Regions from separate parts of the Bacillus sp. FJAT-27231 genome, predicted to be linked through region 3. Evidence: riboswitches for the same ligand, from Rfam matches in the RefSeq annotation. Region 3 holds a riboswitch; each other region holds the start of a gene.
What was found. A riboswitch is a leader RNA that binds a small molecule or an ion and turns the genes downstream of it on or off. The one in region 3 is predicted to bind cyclic di-GMP.

Region 1: linked by a shared signal. The riboswitch ahead of AC623_RS09480 (HD domain-containing phosphohydrolase) and the one ahead of AC623_RS19650 (hypothetical protein) in region 3 are both predicted to bind cyclic di-GMP.
Region 2: linked by a shared signal. The riboswitch ahead of AC623_RS11760 (hypothetical protein) and the one ahead of AC623_RS19650 (hypothetical protein) in region 3 are both predicted to bind cyclic di-GMP.

Annotation. Positions count from the first base shown of each region.
Region 1 is NZ_LFZU01000001.1:2,027,489-2,031,775, reverse strand. It holds gene AC623_RS09490 (TrkH family potassium uptake protein) at 1-219, opposite strand, end outside; cyclic di-AMP (ydaO/yuaA leader) riboswitch at 344-484, opposite strand; gene AC623_RS09485 (DUF421 domain-containing protein) at 610-1,329, opposite strand; cyclic di-GMP riboswitch class II at 1,553-1,637, shown strand; gene AC623_RS09480 (HD domain-containing phosphohydrolase) at 1,657-3,597, shown strand; partial or broken gene AC623_RS22300 (PAS domain S-box protein) at 3,634-4,008, shown strand; partial or broken gene AC623_RS22295 (methyl-accepting chemotaxis protein) at 4,210-4,287, shown strand, end outside.
Region 2 is NZ_LFZU01000001.1:2,473,890-2,478,176, reverse strand. It holds gene AC623_RS11770 (AraC family transcriptional regulator) at 20-883, opposite strand; cyclic di-GMP riboswitch class I at 1,139-1,224, shown strand; gene AC623_RS11765 (hypothetical protein) at 1,280-1,492, shown strand; cyclic di-GMP riboswitch class I at 1,911-2,002, shown strand; gene AC623_RS11760 (hypothetical protein) at 2,060-2,362, shown strand; gene AC623_RS21500 (hypothetical protein) at 3,468-3,629, opposite strand; gene AC623_RS21770 (hypothetical protein) at 3,786-3,932, opposite strand; gene bioW (6-carboxyhexanoate--CoA ligase) at 4,124-4,287, shown strand, end outside.
Region 3 is NZ_LFZU01000001.1:4,106,966-4,111,252, forward strand. It holds gene AC623_RS19640 (MarR family winged helix-turn-helix transcriptional regulator) at 1-58, shown strand, start outside; gene AC623_RS19645 (MFS transporter) at 156-1,355, opposite strand; cyclic di-GMP riboswitch class II at 1,924-2,007, shown strand; gene AC623_RS19650 (hypothetical protein) at 2,039-3,190, shown strand; gene AC623_RS19655 (GNAT family N-acetyltransferase) at 3,464-3,904, shown strand; gene AC623_RS19660 (LytTR family DNA-binding domain-containing protein) at 4,239-4,287, shown strand, end outside.

The DNA of each region.
Region 1 (4,287 bases), 2.1 Mb from region 3:
AAAGGTGGTAAACGTTGTGCCCGTATCTACTACGACTAAACCCGTCACACAAGTCGCAGAAGTAGCTGTAAAAAGGGCGTTTAAGAAAGATAATCCTTCTCCATTTTGAGTAGCAGCCGGCAGTGTTAAAAGATAGGCACCTAAGAAAATAACGAGAGCAAACCCGCCTGCTAAAATCTTTGGTGGGTCCATAAAATAACCAGATTTGCTGTTAACCATACGATCCCTTCATTTCCTCATCATAATTTTCTTTAAAAAGAAATAATGCTATAACGCTGCCTTTTTAAAAACACAAAAAGAACACCAAGGCCTTACTCAGTGTTCCTACAAACAACACAAAGCAAACCTCCTTCCAAAACGCTGATGGGGTTAGCTGTCGGACTCGGACTTTGAAAGTAGCCCTACCCTCTAACGAAGGATTCACCCCGAGTGCTATGCACAAAGATGGGTCCCCCACTCCATAAGGATTAAGCAATATAAGGTCGATTTTATGTAAATATTAAATTGATAATAGCTACTATACTCTCGGAAAAACCATTTGTAAAGACAAAATAAAAGAAATTAAAAGCTTTAAAACGTAGTTGTTAATGTATTGAATATCTTTTGTTTTTATTCAGACGGCTCTTCATCTACAGGAGAGTGAATATGATCCTTGTATGTATCGATATATACCTTTCCATTAGCAGCTAGAACCGCATATACAACTTCACTTAGTTGTAAGCCGCGTTTTTTCAATTGAGATCCCAGCCAGCTAGATTTTAAGTTATTCTGCACGAAGTTAGCATGTATAATTTCACCGTCCATTACAAGCTCTATCGGAAGCGCCTTTTCTGGCTGAACAGCTATTGTTAAGTCTTGCTTTATTACATTACGGAATTCTGGTTTCTTCAAAACAGTGAGCGTTCCATTTGTTTCAATAATAGCGAATAGAACCTCATCGATATTAAAAACATCTTTCTCTCTCAACTGTTGGTTTAAATAGTCTAAAGTATAACGCATTTTCTCCATATTTTTCTCTAATATTTTCCCATTTTGAATAATAACAGTCGGATCTCCTGCGAAAAACTTTCTAGCTTTTCTATTTTTTAATGAAAGAAACGCAATTAAAAAAGCGATTAAAACAAATTCAGTAAACGCAATCACCAGGTGGTGTGTTTTCAAAGCTACATTAAAGGAAAGGTTAGCAATAATAGCGCCAATGGTAATGGACGCAATAAAATCAAAATACGTCATCTTGGAAATGGTTTGTTTTCCTAAAAATCTTGCGGCAACAAATAACATTCCAAAAGCAAGAACGGTTCGTAAAGTAACTTCCAAATAGTCTGCCATATCGCCTCTGTTCTCCTTTTTGATACTTAAAGATTATTTTATAGAGTATAGCCAACAATGATAACCGCTATTCTGCTTACTAACGACACTTTCAGACAGAATGTTTTTTACTTACTCACGTTTTACTGCATGAAGGATTAATGCGTTACTTCTTTAAAATATAAGAATAAAGTTCTACATTTTTTTCATAAATTGGTATATTATTTATCTATACACCATCTTAAAGATCTATGGAGGCAAAGAAAGATCATCTGCATTTGGGCGCTTTGGGTGATTGGGAGCCGGTAGCGCAACCGACCATAAAATTTAACTCTAGGAGGACGTTTTATGGCTATGTCTAAAAGTGCCAAATTAAACAGAATAAAAGTCTCAGATCCTAAGAGATTAGAACAGATACAGTTTATTGGCATTACCTCAGAAAAACTTCAACGTATCAACGAACAACAAGACGTTTTAGCCCCCTTTATACCTGAAATTGTTGACAGATTATATGAAGAAATTTATATGATTGAAAGTTTAGGGGAAATTATTGATGAACACTCTACTCTCGAAAGATTAAAGCGGGCACAATGCCGCTATCTAGAACAGTGTTTAACTGGAATGATCGACGACACTTATATTAAGGGTCGTCTGACTATAGGAAAAGTTCATTCTAAAATAGGACTAAACCTTCAATGGTATCTTGCGACTTATGCTAAATATATAAATGTCATTACAGAAATCGGCCAGTCTATATTGCATGAAAAGCTCGTGCCTTTTATTAATGCTTTGCAGGCCCTTTTCTCTTTTGATATGCAGCTGACGATGGAAGCCTATAATGAATTTGAACTGGATCGAGCCGTACACCCTTTAAGATATGAACTCAAAAAAATTCAGTATGAGAATGGTCTTACAGATGAGGATCTTATCTGTTTAGATGAATTTAGCGGTCTTATTTCGTTTCAAGCATCAAATCTTAGTGAACTGTTCCAGGATCTCTTGGCAGAAAGAATTAGAAATCATGAATCTCTACGCACTCTTATGTACAGTAAAGATTATTTTATCTATATTAGCAGCCTAGTTGTTCAGTTTTTCCAAGAGCGAGTGTACCGCAAGCCAGAAATTTTCTATCGTCTTATTCAAGATTGGAGCCGCTTAATTATCAATAATAAAATCTCTCACCAGCATTTTCAGATGATTGGAGACTGTTTAGAGGAAGCGTTGAAAAAAGTTTTCCTCTCAAATGAAAACCATTCTCTTGATCCGAAACTTTTTAATTATATAACAGCCTTTGATCGTCTTTATAAATTCATTAAATCTTTAATACAAGAAACGGTCCAGCCTTATCAGTTTCTACAAAATTTTCAATTTCTTGATGTTTACGCCTATGAAATTAGTTCGACCGATTTTGGCCAAATTACTTGGGTCAATAATAAAATGCAGAAATTGTTAGATACGAAAAAATCAAATACTATATTTCCTCAAAACTTTGGAAGCCGGTGCTATGAACTGATTTTTAACCGAGCGGTCCCTTGTACAGAATGCCCGCTTTTAAATAAAAGAGATCATGCTACGTTAACATTAGAAATGGAAGAAAAGGTGCCCCACTATTACAAAGTAAGGCCATTTTCTGTTAACAATATTTTTGATCTGTCACGCTCTCTTCTCGTGATGCAAGATACGACAAAGGAATCAAAAATATTATTCGACACACTGGACAGATTATTGAAATTAGCAGAGTTTCGCGATGATGATACCGGCACGCACGTCTATCGAATTGGTGTTTTATCAGGAATGCTGGCAAAGCTTATTGGAAAAGATGAGCAATTCGTTGAGAATATTTCACTTGCTGCCCGCTTTCACGATATAGGAAAAGTAGGGATTCCAGATTCCATTCTGAATAAGCCAGCTAAACTGACGAATGAAGAATGGGAATCGATGAAAACACATTCTCTTATCGGCCATCGCATTTTATCGAACTTGGAACTGCCTGTTATTCAAATGGCCGCGACAATTGCTTATACACACCATGAGTGGTGGAATGGAAAAGGATATCCAAATGGGATTGCAGGTGAAGCCATCCCATTGGAAGGACGAATTGTAGCTATTGTAGATGTATTCGATGCTTTATTATCCAAACGTGTCTATAAGGATGCTCTCTCCGCTGAAAAAGTCAAAAAGATTTTAGAAGAAGGAAGAGGAAGACAATTTGATCCATATCTCTTGGATTTGTTTCTTAAGATGTGGGAAGATTTTCTCGAATGCCGCACACAATTGGCTAGACTATGAAGGTGACCTACAATTTCATTTTAGAGGAGAATCGGAATGGTAAAACAGCAAGAAGAAATAAATAATACACTTGTTCTTAAAGCAATGGAAAATAATTTGGCTATGATCCAGTTTGATCTTAATCGTCGTGTATCCTATGTAAACGATAAGTTCTCTGAAACAATGGGTTACACCAGAGAAAAAATGCTCGGTATGCATCACAAGGAGCTATGTTTCTCTCATTTTTCCACTAGTCCGGGTTATGAGCGATTTTGGCGGGATTTAACTTTCGGCAAAAGCTTTCAAGATAAAATTGAACGAATAGATGCAAAGGGGAATCGTGTCTGGCTAGAAGCAACGTATATGCCTATACGCGATCTAGAAGAAAGAAGCGTTATCGGCATTTTAAAAGTAGCAACCGATATAACGAAAAGACAAAACATCGTCTCCCAAGTGGCAGATGAATTACAGGAGATGGCAGAAGTGCTCAGCGTAAGCTCCGAAACCGGCATTAACCGCAGTCAAGAACTGCTCCTGACGATTAATAAAATTGCAGAAATCTCTTTAGAAAACACCCATACTTTGGATGATCTTCAACAACAAACGAAGGCCATCCAAAGTATTGTAAAAACCATTCGTGAGATTGCGGCCCAAACCAATTTATTAGCGCTAAATGCCGCAATAGAGGCAGCTCGCGCTGGCGAGCATGGC
Region 2 (4,287 bases), 1.6 Mb from region 3:
AATAGTATAGAATCTTTTCTTATTTAATCGGGACCCAAATTTCATTATAAGAATTTGAACGATACGGATAAGGGTCTATATAAGCTTCGAATGAAGCAGCTTCAGCTGGTTCATATCCATTAGAAGGGAACCATTCCGAATAAATTTGTTTCCAAGTTTCTATAATAGCACTGGGGACTGGTCCTTCTACTTCAAAAACAACCCACTTAGCTGCTGGGAAATGAATAGCTGGCCATTCAGCCGATAGGTCTTCCGCGTTGCATTCCACAGCAATCCAATAGTCCGTTGTATTTTCTTTTTCATTAAAGTTCGAACAAATTCCTAACAACCCTTTAATGTCTCCATTGTTTAATTGCAGCAAGCGGTCAGAAGTTCCATTTCTATTCATCTCCTCCCAAAATTCCGGTATGCCGGGAATTCCGACGTTCTCGGTGTTATTGGCAAATAGGCGTTTCATTCCTACTGCTTTGAAAGCATCTCGTGTGACGATACGATAGTTCATTGGTTCTGCTCCTTTCAAATTCACTTGAATTGCAAGACGGTTATAAGATCGCAGCTTTCCGACTTCTTTCCGAACTTCACTCGGTGCTATACCGTGCTGCTTACGAAAAGCTTTTGAGAAAGATTCCGGAGTGTCATAGCCATACTTCAAGGCAAGGTCGATTATTTTAATGCTAGTATTAGACAATTCTTGGGCTGCTAATGTTAAGCGGCGGCGACGCAAATATTCACCAACGGACATATCAGTCAAAATCATGAACGTACGCTGAAAGTGAAAAGGAGAAATATTCGCCTGTTTGGCAATCTCTTCTATGGTGATTTTGTCTGTTAAGTGTTCTTCCATATAATCAATTGCCTTTTGCAAGGATTCTACTAATGCCATAGCCTTCAACTCCTTAATCTAATTATAATCATTGCTTTGTTTTCATCCTGTTATTTTGTGCTCTCAGGGGACAGCTTGAATGATAGAGCCATCATCTTTTGGGAATAATTATGTGAATATAATTTTTTGCGAGATCGCTGATTAAAACAACCTAGAAAATAATTTTCTTACGGGGAGTATTGACCCTGATATCATTTTCCTATAAGATTCTTATGATATTATCATTATTTTGTTTGCGATGATAGAACGTCAACCTAATGATAAAGGCAAACTTATCGAAAGGTAAGGACGCAAAGCCACGGGTCTAAGATTGGTTAAATTATGATAGCCGGGCTGCCAAATAGGAAAATTAGTACCCTATTTGGTGACAATACGTTTAAAAGTAGGGGGCTAGTTATGCAAGAAGAATTAAAAGAAAATATTCAAAAATTTTACACTTTAATGGAGGCTTATCCAGATACTCCTGATTCAGCGTTTGATTTTGTTGTTTTTTTACGATCATTCCTTAGGATAAAATCACCACTTCCTTTGCCAACAACAGAGGTTATGACAGTCCTTAAAATACATAAACCAGCGGTGTTTTTTTCTTTAAGAGGAATGGCAAAGTAGAATGACATGCTCGGATTTTTAACCGCGCTATCGACCGATTTTGAAGCGGCCGAGCAAAAACTAAAAGGCTTATTGGAAATGAATTAAATAATCAATATAAATTGCCAGCTTTTTATAAAAACGGCACTGAGAAAGGAAAAAAATACAAAGCTGAATTAAAAATTTCATAAAGCAGCCGAAGGAAAGACGTGGGTATATACAATGGCAGCCAGTACGTTACGATGTGCTGGCTTTTTAAGCTTGCAGCAGCCTAACTAAATGTCTTTCTGTTGATAGAGGTGCTTGTTTCAGCGGGCGGATTTATTTAGCAGAAGAAAGAGGCAATATACACGGATAGACAAATGATTGACCTGAATGATTTTATTGATATAATTCTTACAGTATTATTATTTTGTATATAATAATACTAAATTATTTTTAATGATAAAGGCAAACTTATCGAAAGGTAAGGACGCAAAGCCACGGGTCTAAGGTTCACAAGCTCTGAACAATGACAGCCGGGCTGCCAAGTAGGAATAGGCTTCCTTATTTGGGTAATTACACGATTGAAGGTAGGGACCAAACTTGATGGAAGAGAACAAAGAACTAAGCAAAAGCATTCAACAATTTTATGAGTTATTAAAGAGGTGTCCAGATAATACCGAAGCTGCTTATGATTTTGTAGCTTACTTACGATCCTTATTAAAAATACAATCGAAAGTGCCTTTGCCAGCTAATGAAATTATGACGCTATTAAAAAAATATAAACCTCATGTGTTTTATACGTTAAAGAAAATGGCTAAAAAGAATTTGATGCTCAATATTTTGACTGGAGTACCTGCAAATGTAGACGCTGCTGAAGAAAGGCTAAAAAAACTAGCCAATAGTTAATGATTCAATAAACACTACACCTCGAAACACATAAACAATCAATCTAAAAACAAGTCATTAAAGCTAGCTGTCTGGCATAAAACCAAAACAGAAAGAGGCATCACTCTTAGAAGAGGTGCCTCTTTCTGTTTTCCGGCAGATAGGGGAGGACCTTCCCGAGAAAACAGAGAGAACTTATAATAATATCAAATTTCAATGTGTGAAAAATTCAAATATTGACAAACCTAATTCTAAACGATTAGCAGCCTTAGTTTTAATGAGCCTTTCTTTAAATAGTCATATCTATCGGTTTTCAGTTAACCTGTATTGCCTATTTTCCAATAATCCTTATTAAGGAAAAGAATACATTATCATTAGGTTATATAAAAAGGTAGCGATCTGGGGCATTAGGCGGATCAGAATTCTCAAGCAGTTCCTTCTGCCTTAGTTGTATTAGGTTAGGCATTGGCAAAGAGGGAGAGCCGCCTGTTCACAATCCTCGTATGCATCAACAGGAAGAAATGTTCAAATACGGTTCGGCCTTACATGCCAATGTGGTGATGGAATGGTTCCCAACATAGATAAAAATAAGATTAATTAATAAATAAACCGAGAAGTATTGTATATAAACTTCTCGGTTTATTTATTCTTACAAACTTCGGCGGTATACAGCCGGGATTTATATCTTTACATGCTAATGAAAATCGGTGTTACGGAATAGGGGAAGAAGCCCAGTCTATCGATTTTCTTCTTCCTACATAAAAGAGCTTGGCTGCAGCTTTACGCAAAATGAAAAGAATTAAAAAGCAATCTTTATTCCGAATAGCCTTTTCAACGAAGTATGTATTGCTAATCATGTTTGGGATCATTTATATAGAGCAAAAATGATTGATTTCTGTTTTCTCAATTCCTTATAAAAACTGAAACTAACTTAGCGTGGAGAACTATGTGCTGTGAATAACTGAAAAATGAATGGCATTGGGTCGGAAGAGGGAGCTATAAATTAGGCTTTCGTTCTATTTTGTAATAAGTAAAATTTTTTATTTTTTACCTGAATAATAAGGAACGACGAAAGTGACACCTTCTAAAGAACCAGTAACGGATTAAAAGGTGTTTAAGAAAACGATTATGGGTGGTGCTCACCATTTTCGCTGCTAATGACAGAGCATAACAGCAAAATATCTTGATGAATTTCTTTCCTAATGGACTCTTTTGGACAGCCATAGTACTCATCTATTAACTTACCTAGCTCCTTCATGAATATAACCAATTCAGAGTCAGAAATCATCCGAAGTCCTCCTTTACTACCTAGGTAATTAAGTCTATATTACCATTCGATTTAGAGTGAAGACAAGTTAGAGGGAGTAAACAGACCTATATAAGGGAGGGGAAATAGCCATGCCCTTTCATCCGAATAGAAAACGCCAAAAAACAGGCGTTTTAATTACTTTTTATTGATCTTGCCATCATTGCCCTTATCAATTCCGGTTGCGTTATTAATGGTTTGCATAATTAAATTTAGCCCTTGGTCCATTGCATTCATTGAATCAGCTTTTTGACCAATTTTTTTATCCTTTGTCTGTCTTTTCATCCTTACCACTCCTTAACATATAGTGTTTGCTGCAGGCTGAAAAATATTCACAAGAAGTAAAAGGGTAAATAAATTACATTGACATTTTTAATGGTTAATTGTTAACCTTTTATAAAATAAAGTTTACAAAAGTGTAATTCGTAGAAGCAGGGGGATTACATGAACAAACGACAAGGATAGGAGATAGACGTATGCAGCAGGAAAGATATTATAGCGTGAGAATGAGAGCGGCTAGGAATGAAACCCATGAAGGCGACGGAAAGCACATCTCTGGAGGAGAGCTGCTTTCCACCTACAATAATATAAAACAAGCTGTAAACGCTTTATTGGATAAGGCTTTAATTCATTCGCGAGG
Region 3 (4,287 bases):
CTTAGCTGATATCGAACGCGCAATAGACATTCTTCAGTCAAAATTGTTTTACCGTTAAATACGAACAAGCTCCCTCAATTGAAACTTAAGGGAGCTTGTTAATTTATTATTGATGAATTCAAAAATATAGCCTTTTTCCATAGCAGCGTATATGTCTAAGTTAACTCGACCTGCCGTGTTTCTTTCCCTAGAAATGCAAGTGTAAGTACACCAATAACGATACTGGCGCAAAACAGCCCAAAAATGAAGCCAATAGAATTACCTGCTGCCACAAGTGAACCAACAAGAAGCGGTCCAAGGATCCCGCCTACACGCCCGATCGAGGCAGCCATACCGGCCCCTGTCCCGCGAATGACAGCTGGATACTGTTCAGGAGTGTAGGCATATAACGCCCCCCATGCTCCGAGGTTGAAGAAGGATAAAAAGATACCTGACACGATAAGAACTGCCGTCGTTTCTGCATTGCCGAAAATAAGCGCAGAACCCGCCGTCCCTAACAAATAGGTGACAAGCACAAACTTTCTTCCCATTCGTTCGATGAGCCATGCAGCTGTAAAATAACCTGGCAGCTGCGCTAGAGTCATGATTAATACATATTCGAAACTTTGAATCATACTAAACCCTTTCATGACCATCACACTTGGCAGCCACAGGAACATTCCATAGTATGAAAAAACGACCGTGAACCAGACCATCCAAAGCACGAAGGTAGAGCGTGCGTATGTCTTCGACCAAACATCTCGGACGTTTTGACCAATTGACCGTCTCTCCGCTTTTTTCGGTGAAAATGCCGGAGAATCCGGAAGCTTTAGCCGCAAATAAATAGCATAAAAAGCAGGTAAAGCACCAAGGATAAGAGCTACTCTCCAGCCATATGACGGAATAATAAAATAGGAAATAAGTGCGGCAATCAGCCAGCCAAGTGCCCAAAAGCTTTCAAGCAACACAACCACTCGTCCGCGCTCTTTCGCCGATACACTTTCTGAAACGAGCGTTGAGGCGACAGGTAATTCTCCACCAAGCCCCATGCCAATAAAAAAGCGTAGAACTAAGAAGGCAAAAAGGGTCGTCGTTAAAGCAGAGATACCGCTCGCAAGCGAAAACAGTACTAACGTAATAATGAATATATTCTTCCTGCCAATCCGATCTGCCCATAGACCGAAAAGGAGTGCGCCAACAGCCATTCCGATGGAGTTCACACTGCCGATCCATCCCATCTGTTCTGGTGTCAGTCCCCACTCTGCTTTCAGGGCTGCAATAATAAACGAAAGCATCCCAACATCTAGTGCATCAAACATCCAGCCGAGCCCTGCAATGCCGAGAAGCTTTCTCTGTGAAATTGTTCTTTCTGCCATCATCTTTACCTCCGGTGTCTTGACAGTTGTCATTGCCATTTCACTATAATCGGATTCAATGGAAAAAACAAGGTCTATTTTTCTGAAAAGGCTTTACTATGAACCCTTCATCCTCTGCTAAATTAATAGAAGAAAATGACAGATAAACCCTAAAGGGTAATAGGGAAAAAAGGAAATCATTAAAAGATTTACCCTCTGCTTAAAGGTTTATACACCCTCAGATTAAGAATATAAACTATATCTCCATTATCATTGCGCCTATCACCGATTGAAGAATATTAAAATGTTGACCGACGAAATCATATACAGTATGACAATTAACGATAGATTTGAAAATTGTTGATTCATTTTGTCGATGGAAATTAGTTCTTTTAGCCTAAAATTCCATTTATAATAATTTTATGTATGAGATGTTCGATATATCGAAGTGGCCACGGATCGTATCAGTACATCAATTACTTGCAACATTGGTTGAAATGATCACTTATTCATCTCAAACCAATCATTGGCGGATAAACGTTGAAGTATATCCTTTACCAGGGTACTTAGGTTATATGGAAAACGAACCTCCTTTAAGGGATGCTATGAAGCATAGTCTTTATTTGGACACTTGGACTATGTGGAGCAAGTAGTGTAACCGACCCTCTTATTTAAAAAAATACTATTTAAGAGGAGAATACTAATTGATGCTAAAAGTCTATTCAAAAAAAGTTATTTCTACTGTTGTAGCTAGCTCTCTAGTTTTTGGACTCGGTAATGCTGTTATGGCTGCTGCTCCAAAGGTTGAGACAAAACAAACTGGGCGTACAGAGCAAAATGTTCAGACTGGAGTTATTAGTTTCGATGAGATCACGGTGCCAAGATTTGCGAAAGAAATTCAATTAACCGGTACAGTCCTTATTGATGGGCCTCAATTGGTAGTAACAATTCCAGGAGCAAAAAATATAACCGTTACTAAGGTTGGAGATACACAGTGGAAATATGAAGCAACGGTTGATGTTTCGGCTCTCAAAGGTGATAAAGAGTTTGCGATTTCTGCCTATACCATTTACGCGAATGGGAAGAACGCTGGCAGCATTCATACAAGTGCACCTACGGTAAGCCAAAAAGTTCATATCCCTTATGTCACATCGACTGTTGCTGAAGATACAGAATGGACTTCTTATAATCGCTCTGTTAATGAATTCACTTTGTCCTATAATGAGGTTCAAAACTGGTCAGTGGGTGATCCTGTCATCACCGCAAAGACATTGGCTGTGAACGGTGTTGAATCAGAAGTGACCGTTCTAGGGAAAGCCATTGAGGTTCCGACTGCCATTCAAGATTTTAAATTTTCACAAGAAGCTCTAACTTGGGAGTTTGATACAAATACTAAAACCTATTCAGCAACTTTTAATATTTTAGTTACTGATAGTAAAGACCGTACCACGACTGAATCGGTAACGAAAACCGGTTTGCAGCCAGGTCAGACCAATACAGTTTCTCATGCTCTCTCTGACGGGTTTGGAACGATACCAAAGACTCACGAATTTGCCGTACCTGCTGCTCCGGCTGTTGAAGTGGTTCCTGTCGAGTTAAGCAATTTAAAGCTGACTCTACAAGCTCAAAACAGCAATCAGTTTAAGATATCGGCAACATATACCATCGTTTATTCCGATCATTCAACGAAAACTGAAAACGATAAAGTATTAGAAGGCAATATCGCAAACCCAGGTACTCAAAATCAAAATTCATCCTCAAAAGATTATCAAATTGGAGGATTTGTCTATAACGTTACGGTGACTTACAATTCTGCTAAAAAAGATTATGAGGCAACTGCCGTCTTAAAAAAATAACCAAGCAACACAAGAGGCTGGACTTATTGGTCAGCCTCTTGTTATTTTCAGAGCTGATAGCCATGTTTTTTATTTAGTAATATTCTTAAAAACCTTATTTACATACAGTGCCTTTCATCGTAATATGCCGAAGGAGAATTTGATGTGTACCTAGTTAAAGCTGGATTTACATTCATTTGCCTATAGCAAAACAATTAAGCATCCATATGATAATAATCAGGTAAAATCACTTTATTTCCTCTCTAATTTCCTCGGTAATAAGGAGGCACATACATGATTATTAGAAAAGCCAATCAGAAAGAGATCGATTTTATTTTAAATTTTTCACAAGAGGTGATCGAAGAAGGTTCAATGGGATACCTTAAACCTAGTCGGGACAATATTATAAGCGAGATATTCAAACCTGCTCTTGAAAATGGAGCTTACTATTTGGTAGCCGAGAAAGAAAATACCCTATTAGGATGGATCCTAGTCGGGACAAATATTGATCTTTATTCCTTTGAAGAAATTGGATACCTTCTTGATATTTACGTTTTCTCTCCATATAGAAAATCGGGGATAGCCAAAGAACTCACACAGGAAGCCTTAAAACGGTTAAAACAAGACCAGTATAAAAAAGTTCAATTAAGTATTTTTTCTGGTAATCACTCAACAGCTCTTTGCCAGCAACTTGGTTTTCAAGAAGTGCTAACTGTTTTTGAAAGACCTCTCTAAATTCCTTAGTGACCCTATCTAGACGTTTCTTCATGATGGGGTTCTCCTTCCCCTGTCGTTTGCCAAACGGTCTTTTCCTCTACACGTGATACAACGAAATGAATAGACTTTGGTTAATATCGTAGTATCAATACCAAGTGACAATCTGATAAAATGTAAAATATAACAAAGTGATCTGAAGAATGTCAGCAGTCTCCCCCTCGATGACCATACTCAAAGTCTTCTATCTTTAATTTTGAGGATAGACAAGCTTACTTAACCTTGCACCTTTGTGAATGGATAAAACCGAAGCCATCGTCGATCTGAAATAGTTTAAATTTCCGTAGGTGATCATATGAAAGTGTCAATAGAGGAAATAAGCAAAGAATTAGAAGAAGAAATCC